DNA from 3 places in the Eubacterium sp. 1001713B170207_170306_E7 genome. Region 1 is predicted to be linked to each of the others. Evidence: predicted binding sites of a transcription regulator. Region 1 holds the regulator's gene; each other region holds the start of a gene.
What was found. The regulator HrcA, encoded in region 1, represses chaperone genes, less so after heat shock. The targets are predictions, from matches to a motif close to TGTTAGCACTCNNNNNNNNNGAGTGCTAACA.
Positions count from the first base shown of each region.

Region 1 (4,241 bases):
TCATAAAGCCGGTGCGGTCCTTGCCGTTGGTGCAGTGGTACAGGATGGGGTACTGATCCGGGTCAGTCATGACCTTAAGGATCTCGGCGTACAGCGGGGCGGCGTTTTCGACCTGGTAGCGGTAGATTTTGCGCATGAACTGGTCAATGCCGTCCGGCGCCCGGAAGTCGATCTCGTTGTGGCTGAAGGGGATATTTTTGAGGACTGGAATGTTTTTGTAGTCCGCGGTGGAGGGCAGCTTGTCCGGCAGGGCCTTGGCCTTGGGGGCGTCCCTGAAGTCATAGACATGCTTGAGGCCAAGCTCTTCAAAGTACTCTACATCCTTATCGGAAAGGTGGCCCAGCTCTTCGCTGCGGATCACCTTGCGCCATTTGGTCTTGCGTCCGTCCAGGCCGGTATAGCCGCCGATATCGCGGATATTGATGGAATTTTCCAGCTGGATCAGCCGCTTGCCCAGGTTGGACTCGTCGCAGAAGATCAGGTGGTCTTCGTCTTTAAAGTCGGTTTCCCAGGGCTTTTTCTGTGGGAGCGGGAGGCTCTCGTGCTGGGTGGCATCTTCGGCCTGAAGCTTTTTCTGGCGTTTTTTATGAATCAGATATGGGACTGCGGCAGCCGCGGCAATGAGCGCCCCAATGCCTACAAATTTTTTCATATGTTCACTCCTTTGACTCTTTATACTTTATTATATAGAATATATTGTAACATAAAGACTTAAATTTGTCCCGGTGACAATTTGTTTTTTCGCCATATTTTATAAAAAGGAGCGTTTTAATGGAAAATGTCGGAATTTATGTGCACGTTCCCTTCTGCGTGCAGAAATGCCAGTACTGTGATTTTGCCTCCTGGGCCGGCTGCGGTCCGGAGGCGGTGGCCCGGTATTTCGATGCGGTCTGCCTAGAGATAAGGGCCTTTGGGGCCCGGCAGGGCAGGCTGTCTGCGGACACGGTTTATTTTGGCGGAGGCACGCCCTCCAGTGTGGCGCCCCGGTATATCGGGCAGGTCATGGAGGCTGTCGGGCAGTGCTTTGTCCTGTCCGGGGAGGCGGTGGAGGCTACCATTGAGGTTAACCCCGGAACGTTAACGAGTGAAAAATGCCGGGCTTACCGTGATATGGGCATCAACCGCGTGAGCATGGGGCTTCAGACCACGAGCGACCAGGGGCTTAAGGCCCTGGGGCGTATCCATACCTACGCCGATTTTGAGGAATCCCTTGCGCTGCTGGACCGCGCGGGCTTTGAGAATATCTCGGCCGATCTGATGTTTGGCCTGCCAGGCCAGACGCTGGCGGATGTACAAGCGGATATCGCGTGCCTGACGGCCCTTGCGCCCATCAGGCATATTTCCTGCTACAGCCTGAAAATCGAGGAGGGGACTGCCTTTGACGCCCTGTACCGCCAGGGAAGGCTGGCGCTGCCGGACGAGGCGCTGGAGCGGCAGATGCAGCACGCCATCATCGACGGCCTGGCCGCCAGGGGCTTTGAGCAGTACGAAATATCGAATTTCGCGCGAAAGGGCTGGGAAAGCCGTCATAACAGCCGGTACTGGGTGATGAAGCCCTATGTGGGCTTTGGGCTGGGCGCGGCTTCCTATTATCGGGGAGAGCGCCGCACCAACGTGATGGATATGCAGGACTACTGCGCCTTGGCCGAGCAGGGCAAGCCCCCGGTGCTCGAGGCCCACACCCTGGACCTACAGGAGAAAAAAGGCGATTTTATGTTTCTGGGCCTGCGGCGCATGTATGGCGTGGACGACGCGGATTATCAAAAGCTGTTTGGCAGCAGCTTTTTTGAGGATTTTGAGGAAATCGGAGGCCTTGTCGAGGCGGGGCTCCTCACGCGTGAGGGCCCGGTGATCCGCCTTACCCGAAGGGGACAGGACCTGGCAAACCAGGTGTTTATGGCCTTTGTGTAAGTGCGTTGAGTGCAGCGGAGGACCGCCAAGGTTTCCTTGCTTAAATAATGTTTAAATCTTAAAAACTTGACATTTATCTTATAGAAATCTATTGACAAAGTACAGGCCTGGTGGTATATTATAGTCAAGATATTAGCACTCACAAGTAACGAGTGCTAATAAAGAGGTGAACAAAATGGACTTGAAAGAGAGAAAGAAGAAGATATTGGAGGTAATCATTAAGGATTACATCAATACCGCCGAACCGGTAGGGTCCCGGACCTTGTCAAAGCGTTATAACCTTGGCATCAGCCCTGCGACCATCCGGAACGAAATGGCTGATCTCGAAGACCTGGGCTTTTTAATGCAGCCGCACACCTCATCAGGAAGAATTCCGACTCAGCTGGCTTATCGCTATTATGTCGATGAGATCATGCAAATCCAAAAATTAGCTAAGGTTGTGAGAAATGACATCCATAATGGGTATCTAAAAATAACAAGGGAGCTGGATAACACCATGAACCATACGGCAAAGGTGCTCTCCCAGCTGACCAATTATACCTCTGTCGTGCTGTCGCCGCGGGTTTCCTGCTTTAACTGCAAGCATGTACAGATTGTTCCTTTAATAAAGGAACGGGTTTTACTCATTGTGGTCACCTACGAAGGCATGGCAAAAAATATTGAAATGACCCTTTCGCAGGAAATTGACACGGCTTTAGCCCTGAAGCTGAGCAATGTCTTAAACAGTTTCCTTAAAAATATTTCCTTTCAGGAAATTAATATGGAGCTGGTGGACCAGATTCAGGAATTGTCTCCGGATGAAAGCAATTTACTCCGGGAAATTCTTCCGGTATTAAGGGATACTTTGATGGAGGAGGCCTCAGACATTCATTCCATGGGTCTGACCAATCTCTTTAATTATCCTGAATTCAGTGATGTGGAAAAAATCCGTCACCTGGTTAATGTGATCGAGGAGAAACCGCTGCTGGCGGGCATACTCTCCAGTGACGACACCAGTCAGGTGATCAATATCAGTATCGGGGATGAAAATGATAATGAGAATCTGAAGGAATTCAGTATTATTACGACAACCTACGAGCTGGAAGGAAAGACCGTAGGCGCTTTTGGGGTCATAGGGCCGACGAGAATGAATTATGACAATGTCTCCTCGGTTCTTGATTATATAAGAAATGAACTGAACACAAACTTAACAAAATTATTAATGAAATAGGTGGTTAAATGGCTAAGGAAGAAAAGATGGAACAAAACGTAGACGAAACCATTGAGGAAGAAGCTACGGAGGAACAGGCAGCGGAGGAACAAACCGCAGAAGAAGAGGTTGAAAAATCGGTAAACGAGGCGGCCAAGGCAGAGGAAGCGGCCATGGAACGGCTCATGCGCCTTCAGGCGGATTTTGAGAATTATAAAAAAAGAACCCAGAAGGAAAAGACCGACATTTACCAGTTTGCACTCGAAGGCTTTGTCACAAAGCTTTTGCCGGTGCTTGACAACCTGGACCGCGCCGAGGCAGCGGCCGACGACGAAAGCACGGACAAATACCGCGAGGGCGTCCAGATGGTTTTCAAGCAGCTGATCAGTGTTCTGAACGAGGAGGGCCTGCAGGAAATTGACTGCGTGGGCACAGCCTTTGATCCGAACTTCCACCACGGCGTAGCCGTTGGCGAGGATCCTGAAAAAGAGGACCAGATTGTTCTGGAGGTTTTCCAGAAGGGCTATACTTTTAAGGATAAGGTCATAAGACCAGCGATGGTTAAGGTTAACCAGAAGTAAAAAAACGTCCGGCGTCGGCGTTTTGGAATCGACGCAAAGTCCGGTCATCCGGCCGGCATTTAAATCTAGAAAACAAACTTTCGAATCATTAGGAGGACATATATTATGGGTAAAGAAAAAATTATTGGTATTGACTTAGGTACTACAAACTCTTGTGTAGCTGTTTTAGAAGGTGGCGAACCGGTTGTTATCCCAAATGCAGAAGGGAACCGTACAACCCCGTCCGTCGTCGCGTTTACAAAAGACGGTGAAAGACTGGTCGGCCAGGTGGCTAAACGCCAGGCTGTTACCAATCCGGACCGCACAGTCGCTTCCATCAAGAGACACATGGGCACCGACTATAAGGTAAACATTGACGATAAGAGCTACACACCACAGGAAATCTCTGCGATGATCCTGCAGAAATTAAAATCAGACGCAGAAGCCTACCTTGGCGAAACTGTAACCAAGGCAGTTATCACGGTACCGGCTTATTTCAGCGACGCTCAGAGACAGGCAACCAAGGACGCCGGTAAGATTGCCGGTTTAGACGTACTGCGTATCATCAACGAACCAACCGC
Region 1 covers NZ_JADMVE010000004.1:193,436-197,676, reverse strand. Annotated here, with positions in the region: gene I2B62_RS11500 (tyrosine-protein phosphatase) at 1-652, opposite strand, end outside; gene hemW (radical SAM family heme chaperone HemW) at 772-1,911, shown strand; gene hrcA (heat-inducible transcriptional repressor HrcA) at 2,087-3,121, shown strand; gene grpE (nucleotide exchange factor GrpE) at 3,130-3,681, shown strand; gene dnaK (molecular chaperone DnaK) at 3,787-4,241, shown strand, end outside.

Region 2 (4,241 bases), 230 kb from region 1:
CCAAAAATAATATGAAAATTTGGAGTATTTAGTCTGTTTTAAAGCGTTGCCAAGCGTAAAAAGAATAAAAAGCGTAAAGGTAATTGTCAGTGACAAAAAAATATACAGTTTATGTCTTCCGAGTAGGCTATGTTTTGAAGAAAAGTGTAAAATAATTTGTCTATTTTACGTAAAAAAGAAAATATTACTAAAATAAAGAAGCTGTATTAAAAATTTTGTTTTTATCTATGAGTCAGTTTGTCAAGATGCACCAGCATTGATTATTATGATGCCAGTGACCAGAAGCTTTCAATCGGTATTGAGCGAGAACTGCTTTTTCATATTTATGGCAGGCGTAATCTGAAAAGTGATCTGGTGGTCTGCAGGCGGCCTGATTAGATGTTTAGATTTTATCTAAAAAGGTATATAAGTTGCAGTGATCCACTAGAACTTGCGATGTAACGGAGGCAAAAATGAAAAAGATCTTAGTAGTTTTGACCAATACAGCAAAATATGGAGCAAAAAATGAGGCAACTGGCCTATGGCTGTCCGAAGCGACTGAGTTTGTGAAGGAGCTGGTACGTGCTGGTTATGGAATTGATTATGTCAGCCCGAGGGGAGGCTATGTGCCAATCGACCCTCGCAGTCTGAAAAACGCTTATGTCAATGCGGACGTGTTTGCTTTTTATAATTCAGAGGATTTCCAGAACAGGGCACTGGCACAATCCCTTGAGCCATCGGATATCAATGCTTCCGATTATACGGCGATCTACTATACAGGCGGCCATGGGGTGGTCTGGGATTTCCCGGATAATAAAGCTTTGCAGGCAATCAGCCGGGAGATTTACGAAGCAGGCGGTTATGTAACCTCTGTGTGCCATGGATTGGCAGGGCTTTTGAATATAAAAAATTCAGATGGCAACTATCTCATATCGGGTAAAACCATTACTGGCTTTACAGAAACGGAAGAAATTCTGAGCGGAAAAAACAGATTGGTGCCTTTTGGTACTGAGAAAGAGGCCAGGAAGCGCGGAGCAAAATTTGTGAAGAAACGCGCTTTTAGTTCTTTTGCGGTACAGGACGGTCACCTGATAACAGGGCAGAATCCCATGTCGGGACAGGCTGTGGCAAAATGCCTGCTGAAAAGCTTAGGCGAGGGCCAGACCCGGTTATGATGTTTATGGTGAGGATACAGAACGTCTTAGTAAAAATGCGCAGATGCTTGACAGGCATTTGTGCTTTTTTATTTGAGATATTCCTGACTTTGGATTGAAATAATCAGGAAGATAAAGGCAGCGCAGGATTATCTTGACAGATGGCTGCTTCAATGATATTCTTTGGTTAGTTTAAACTAACTTTTTAAATAAGGATAACCAGAAAGAATACTGATATGACTAATTTCAATTTGGAGGTAGCTTGTAATGGAACTACAGTTAGGTGATGTCGGGGTAACAGCGCTGATTCCGCTTTCAAACAGGGCGAGCGAAACATTGAGGAAGCATCCCCGCATCAGAGATGAAAAAGCAGTGGAAATCATCAGGATGCTTGATATTGACACAAAGGATTACGACAAGCTGTTTACCCATGAATGTGTAATCGCCAGAACGATTATGTTTGATAACGCAGTTGAAAAGCTGCTGAAAAAATATCCTGACGGCGTATGTGTAAATATGGGGTGCGGTCTGGACGACCGATTCCAGAGGGTAGATAACGGGCGGACGATCTGGTTTGACGTGGACCTTCCAGCTTCAATAAAGGTGAGGAAAAGCGTGTATGAGGAAACGAAGCGCCGCAGAATGATCGGCGCAAGCGTCATTGATACAGATTGGATAGAGGCGGTAAAAACAGCGGCGGGCACAAACCCTGTGATTGTTATTGCGGAGGGATTGTTTATGTATTTCAGCAGGGAACAGACTAAGACAATTATCAATAATCTGACCACATTTTTTGATAAGGGATTCCTCGTGGTGGAAATGATGAATCCGTCCATGATGGATGAGAAAAAGCACGAAACCGTCAAGCACACCGACGCTAAGTTTGGATGGGGCACAAAATCCGGAAGGGAATTTGAGGCGCTGGACGCTAAAATAAAGCTGATCAGTGAAAAGAGTTTTGCGGAACAGCTGAGGAAATCGACGCTGATCAGTAAAATTATCGGTATTCTAAGTGCAAAGCTCAACAACCGGCTGGCTGTTTTTAGGTGGCAGCAGGAATAATGCAGTCTGGAAGTGCCTGAAAGAAGATTATTTGCAAAAAAATATTAAACAATCCTGAAATCCTGAAAAAAGTCATTAAATTTATTAAAAAGGTCTTGCAAATTTTGAGAGAATGGTTTAATATAATGTTAGCACTCAGAGGTAATGAGTGCTAACAAGAAGAAAATAATAAAAATCATAAATCATTAAAAATGGAGGAATCAAAAATGAGTTTAAAACCATTGGGAGACAAGGTTGTAATCAAAGTTAAAGAAGAAGAAGTAACGACTTCTAGCGGTATTGTGTTACCAGGTTCTGCACAGGAAAAACCACAGCAGGGAACCGTTGTCGCTGTAGGCTCCGGCGAAATCGTAGATGGCAAAAAAGTGCCGTTGGATGTCAAGGAAGGCGACGAAGTTATTTATTCTAAATACGCTGGCTCTGAAGTAAAGGTCGGTGAAGAAGAATTCTTGATTTTGAAACAGTCTGACATCTTAGCAATTGTTGAATAATTCAGAAAACCACATTTAATAGATTATAAATTTCAGGAGGAAGATTAAAATGGCAAAAGACATTAAATTCAGTGCAGACGCCAGAGAATCACTGATCGCTGGTGTAGATAAATTAGCAGACGCTGTAAAGGTAACCTTAGGACCAAAAGGAAGAAACGTTATCCTGGCAAAGAGCTACGGTGCTCCAACCATTACAAACGATGGTGTTACCATTGCTAAAGAAATTGAACTGGAAGACGCTTTTGAAAACATGGGCGCTCAGCTGGTTAAAGAAGTTGCTACCAAAACAAACGATGTAGCTGGTGATGGTACTACTACCGCTACCTTATTAGCTCAGGCTATTGTAAGAGAAGGTAACAGAAACGTTGTAGCCGGTGCAAACCCGATGGTTCTGAAAAAAGGGATTGAAAAGGCTGTAGAAGTTGTTGTTGACGAACTGAAAGCCAACAGCAAACCTGTAGAAACCAGAGAAGCGAAAGCTCAGGTAGCTTCCATCTCTGCCGCTGACACCGAAATCGGTGATTTAATCGCAGAAGCCATGACAAAAGTCGGCGACGATGGTGTTATCACTGTTGAAGAAGGCAAGGGCATGGGAACCGAACTGGAATTTACCGAAGGTATGCAGTTCGACAGAGGATACTTATCAGGTTACATGGTAACTGATACTGAAAAAATGGTTGCAGAATTAGACAACCCATATATCTTAATCACAGACAAGAAAATTACAAATATCCAGGAATTACTCCCAGTACTGGAACAGATTGTACAGCAGGGCGCTAAGCTTTTAATCATTGCTGAAGATGTTGAAGGCGAAGCTTTAACAACCTTAGTACTGAACAAATTAAGAGGAACCTTCAACTGTGTCGCTGTTAAAGCGCCTGGCTTCGGTGACAGAAGAAAAGCCATGTTACAGGATATCGCTGCTTTAACAGGCGGTCAGGTGATTTCTGAAGAAGTTGGTCTGGAACTGAAAAATGCCGACATGTCCATGTTAGGACGTGCCCGTCAGGTTAAGGTTGACAAGGACAACACCATTGTTGTTGACGGCCAGGGCGACCGCGCGGTTGTTGAAGAAAGAGTTGCTCAGATCAAGGCTCAGATCCCTGAAACCTCATCGGATTACGACAAAGAAAAATTACAGGAACGTCTGGCTAAACTGGCAGGCGGCGTAGCTGTTATCCAGGTTGGTGCTGCTACTGAAGTAGAACTGAAAGAACGTAAATACCGCATCGAAGACGCGTTGAACGCGACAAGAGCCGGTGTTGAAGAAGGTATGGTACCTGGTGGTGGATCTGCATTCATCGAAACCTTAGACAAGGTAGACGCTTTAATCGATACTCTGGAAGGCGACGAAAAAATCGGTGCAGCTATCATCCGCCGTGCCATTGAAGAACCTGTTCGTCAGATTGCTGAAAATGCCGGCCTTGAAGGCTCTGTCATTGTCAACGAACTGCGCAGTAAAGAAAACGGCATCGGCTTCAACGCTGCGACAGGCGAATTCGTCAACATGATCGAAGCTGGTATCATCGACCCGACCAAGGTAACCCGTACAGCG
Region 2 covers NZ_JADMVE010000004.1:427,624-431,864, reverse strand. Annotated here, with positions in the region: gene I2B62_RS12585 (type 1 glutamine amidotransferase domain-containing protein) at 453-1,154, shown strand; gene I2B62_RS12580 (class I SAM-dependent methyltransferase) at 1,401-2,195, shown strand; gene groES (co-chaperone GroES) at 2,402-2,686, shown strand; gene groL (chaperonin GroEL) at 2,736-4,241, shown strand, end outside.
Region 2: groES (co-chaperone GroES) is a predicted target of HrcA. The motif match lies at 2,322-2,352, and genes of this name have one in related genera.

Region 3 (4,241 bases), on a different contig from region 1:
ACATTTCCACACAGCAGCGCCGCAGCACTGTCGTGACCTTTAAAAAAACGGACGCCGAGCTCAAGGCCTACGCGGCCGATTATTTTTCAAAACGGAAAACGACCTTTCCGGATTTGTATCAGTCCACGGAGATGATTTTTATCCCGCTTCTCATCGAGGGCTTTCTCCGGATGGACGAAAAGGATTTTGACTGCGTCTACCGCTGGGCAGAAAGGTCCGGCCCCGATGACCTGACCAGGATTTACTGCTTCGTTCTGCAAAAAATGGATAATCCCCTGATCATGAACCTGTTCTGGGAAACCTCGCTGTACCTGGGCCTGCCCTATCTCAGCGAAAAAGACAGCGCCGGCCCCTGCAGCACAGATATGATGCGTAAGCGGATAGAAACGGTTATCCGCTGCGGACAGATGAAAAACCCGCGCCGGATTCTTGAGGCGCATCTGACTTTTCAGAAGGATGTATCCAAAAAACTGACCCAGTACATGGGCCGGCAGACAGCTACCGCAGCCCAACAGGAGACCGTACCCTTCACATGGCGGATCTACCGTGACCGGCCCCAGATCTGCCACACGCTGGCGGTGCATATCCTGCACGAAATTTATTCAGGACAATACCGCAACGCGGATTTCCTGCCCTCCTATACCCAGCTGGCAAAGCAGTACGGGGTGTCGGTCAGCACCATACGGCGGACCGTCAGCCTCCTGAGCCAGATCGGCGCGGTGCGCACCATCAACGGCAAGGGCATCCGTATTTTTTCCCTGAACGAGCGCAGCGGTAAGCCTGATTTCAGCCAATCTGCCATCCGCCGGAACATGGCTCTCTTTATCCAGTCTTATGAGATCATCACCTATACCTGCAGAGCGATTGTCCGGACCGTTCTGCCGCTGCTCAGCGACAGCCAGCTGGAGGCGCTTCTGCTCCAGCTGGAGACGAACCTGTCCACTGGCAACAGTGTTCACTCGCCGGGGTCCATCCTGACCCGCATCATTGAGCACGCTCCTCTTCAGGGCATAAAGGAAATTTACGGCAAGCTGTACGGCCTGCTCTTCTGGGGCTACCCGGTGAGCCGCTACGAACGCTCCGCCCGCCTCGACCTGCAGATGTCCGCCTTCACCAAAGCTTCTGTGGACGCCCTCAGGGCAAAGGATTTTGACCAGTGTGCCAGGCTGCTCAGCGGCCTGTTATCCCGAGAATTTAAAGAAGCAGAGGCCTATCTGCTCAAAAACGGCTTTCAGCCCGATGAGACCCGTCTGTCGCCGTCAGTCCGCCTGTTAAGCACAGAGCCTGAATAAAAGCAGACCTTGCAAAAGCTTAAAAAATTCTAAAATTTTAGCACTCACCACTTGACAGTGCTAACAACCCGTCCTATAATATACGCGTAAACAGAATTAAGCGAAGTCCCTTGAAAAAGGAACCGAACTCAATGGTTATACAGGTTGATCACTTCATAAATCATGAAAACTAAATCAAAAAGGAGGAATGCCTTATGTTGTTGATGCCTAGAGATCGTTTCGGTTTTAATTTGTTTGATGATATGTTTAATGACCCGTTTTTTAAAAAGACAGAGTCCCCCGCTCTCATGAAAACGGATATTCAGGAAAAGGATGGCAGGTACATCCTGGACATGGATCTGCCGGGCTTTGGCAGGGAAAACATCAAAGCCGACCTTGAAAATGGCTACCTGACCATTACCGCTTCCAGAAATGACTCAAAGGAAGAAAAGGATGAAAAAGGCAATCTGGTTCATCAGGAACGCTACACCGGCCAGTGCTCAAGAAGCTTCTACGTTGGCGACAATGTAAAAGAAGAGGACATTAAAGCCGGCTATAAGGATGGTATTCTCCATCTGGAATTTCCGAAAAATGAGACCAAACAGGTTGAACAGAAAAAATACATTGCGATTGAATAAATCATAGCTTACCCCTTATCGGATGGTTCCGATATTCATTTTATTACTCCCCCGTAAGATAAAAAGCCGCGCTCACTCCCCTGAGCGCGGCTTTTGTTTTCCGTTAAAAAAGACCTCCCGAAATCCTGAAAAGCCATTGCTGGCAGCTTTTCGGGATTTCGGGAGGTCCGCTGTGTTTAAAATTTATAATAAAATACCGCGCACCTGATCGATGTTGGTAAGGCCCTCGGCCTGACAGTAGGCCTCTAACCCCTCGATCACCCGGACTGGCGCTTTGGGGTCGATGAAGTTCATGGTTCCCACCTGCACACAGGCCGCGCCGACCATGATAAACTCAAGGGCGTCCTCCCAGGTGCTGATGCCGCCCATGGCCATGACCGGCACGTCCACAGCCTTACAGACCTGATGGGTCATGCGCAGGGCAATGGGCTTGACCGCCGGGCCGGACAGGCCGGCGTAGGTATTGTCGAACACAATCTTTTTCTTTTTGTAGTCCACGGCCATGGCCTGGATGGTATTGATGAGCGAAATCCCGCAGGCGCCGGCTTCTTCGCAGGCCAGAGCGATGTCGGCAATGCTCTCCACATTGGGCGACAGCTTAACCATGACCGGAGCCTTGGACACTGCCACTACCTTGCGGGTGATGTCCGCTGCCATTTCCGCTTTGATGCCGTAGGCCATGCCGCCGGCCTTGACGTTAGGGCAGGAAATGTTCAGCTCAACCAGCTGGGCGTTGATGGCATTGATCCGTTCTATGGCTTCCAGGTAGGAGGCTTCGTCCTTGCCGCCCACATTGACCACGGTCACGGTGTCAATCCCCTTGAGGTGGGGCCACTCATTGGCGATAAAGGCGTCCACTCCCGGGTTTTCAAGGCCGATACTGTTGATCATGCCCGCAGGGGTTTCCCACAGGCGCATGCCTGTGTTGCCCGGCCGCGGCTCAAGGGTCAGGCCCTTGGTGCACAGGCCGCCCAGCGCTGCCAGGTCGTAGTATTCCTCAAACTCACGTCCAAAGCCAAAGGTACCGGAAGCGGTGAGCACCGGGTTCTTAAAGATAATGTCGTTAAACTTCGTTTCTAACGCTTTGCTCATAAGGCTGCCACCTCTCTGGTAAATACCGGGCCATCTTTACAGACCTTCTTGTTGCCCTCGCTGGTTTTGCAGGTACAGCCCAGACAGGCGCCGATACCGCAGGCCATATGGGCCTCCAGGGACACATAAACCGGATTTTCGGCCGGAACAATGTCGCACAGACTTTTCATCATGATCTCAGGCCCGCAGGTAAAGAACACCTCACCGGGCCGGGCTTCCACCCTGTGGGTAATGATGCCGCCAATGTCCACGATCACCTCGTCTGCCACCGCGTCAAATTCTTCTACGCAGTAGGCGGTGTCGCGGTAGCCCAGGTAAACACGCAGGTTGCGGTCCGGGTGTTTTTCCTTAAAATCCCGGCACACATAGTACAGAGGGGCGATGCCGATACCGCCGCCCACCACGGCCAGGTCGGCGTCCACATCCGGGAAGCCTTTGCCGTATGGGCCCTGCAATTCCACGGTGCCGTCCTTTTCCAGCTTTGATAAAAGCTGTGTGCCCTTGCCCACTATCTGATACAGGAAGGTGAGCACACCGTTTTCGTAATTGTGCACTGAGACCGGGCGCGACAGCAGCGGATCCTTGTCCCAGGCGCGCAGCATAAAGAACTGTCCTGCGCCCACTTCGCCGTCGTAGGCCACATCCATTTTGTAGATGCCCTCAGCCACAAACTGGTTGTTTAAGATTAAAGCCATTGCAGAATATCCTCCTTCATGGCCAGTGTCTTTTCCCGGATCAGGGCTTCAAAGCCTTCGGTTTCGCAGGGTGTTTCAGCCTTCTGATGGGCGGTGATCAGGCCTCTGGAGGAATTGATGACCGCACAGCGGGATTTCTTAAAGATGTTGGCAATATCCTTGCCGGTGCCGCCCTGGGCGCCGTAGCCCGGCACCAGGAAAAAGGTGGACGGGCACTGGTTCTGCAAAGCTTCAAATTCTTCGGGGAAGGTGAGGCCCACCACTGCGCCCACTGCCGAATAGCCGCTCTCGCCGATAAAGGGCTTACCCCATTGGGTAATCTTGTCGCCCACGGCCTCATAAAGCTTCTGGCCGTTTTCTTCCAGCTTCAGCTCCTGAAAATCCCGTGAGGATGGGTTGGAGGTGTGCAGCAGGACAAAGAGGCCCTTTTCATTGTTTTTGATATATGGGAAATAAGGGGACACGGCATCCTCGCCCATGTAGGCATTGACGGTCAGGATATCCACCTCAAAATCGCCCTCAAAATGGCCCTTGGCGTACTGGGT
Region 3 covers NZ_JADMVE010000006.1:29,128-33,368, reverse strand. Annotated here, with positions in the region: gene I2B62_RS14735 (GntR family transcriptional regulator) at 1-1,292, shown strand, start outside; gene I2B62_RS14730 (Hsp20/alpha crystallin family protein) at 1,487-1,909, shown strand; gene I2B62_RS14725 (dihydroorotate dehydrogenase) at 2,093-3,001, opposite strand; gene I2B62_RS14720 (dihydroorotate dehydrogenase electron transfer subunit) at 2,998-3,696, opposite strand; gene pyrF (orotidine-5'-phosphate decarboxylase) at 3,687-4,241, opposite strand, start outside.
Region 3: I2B62_RS14730 (Hsp20/alpha crystallin family protein) is a predicted target of HrcA. The motif match lies at 1,328-1,358, and genes of this name have one in related genera.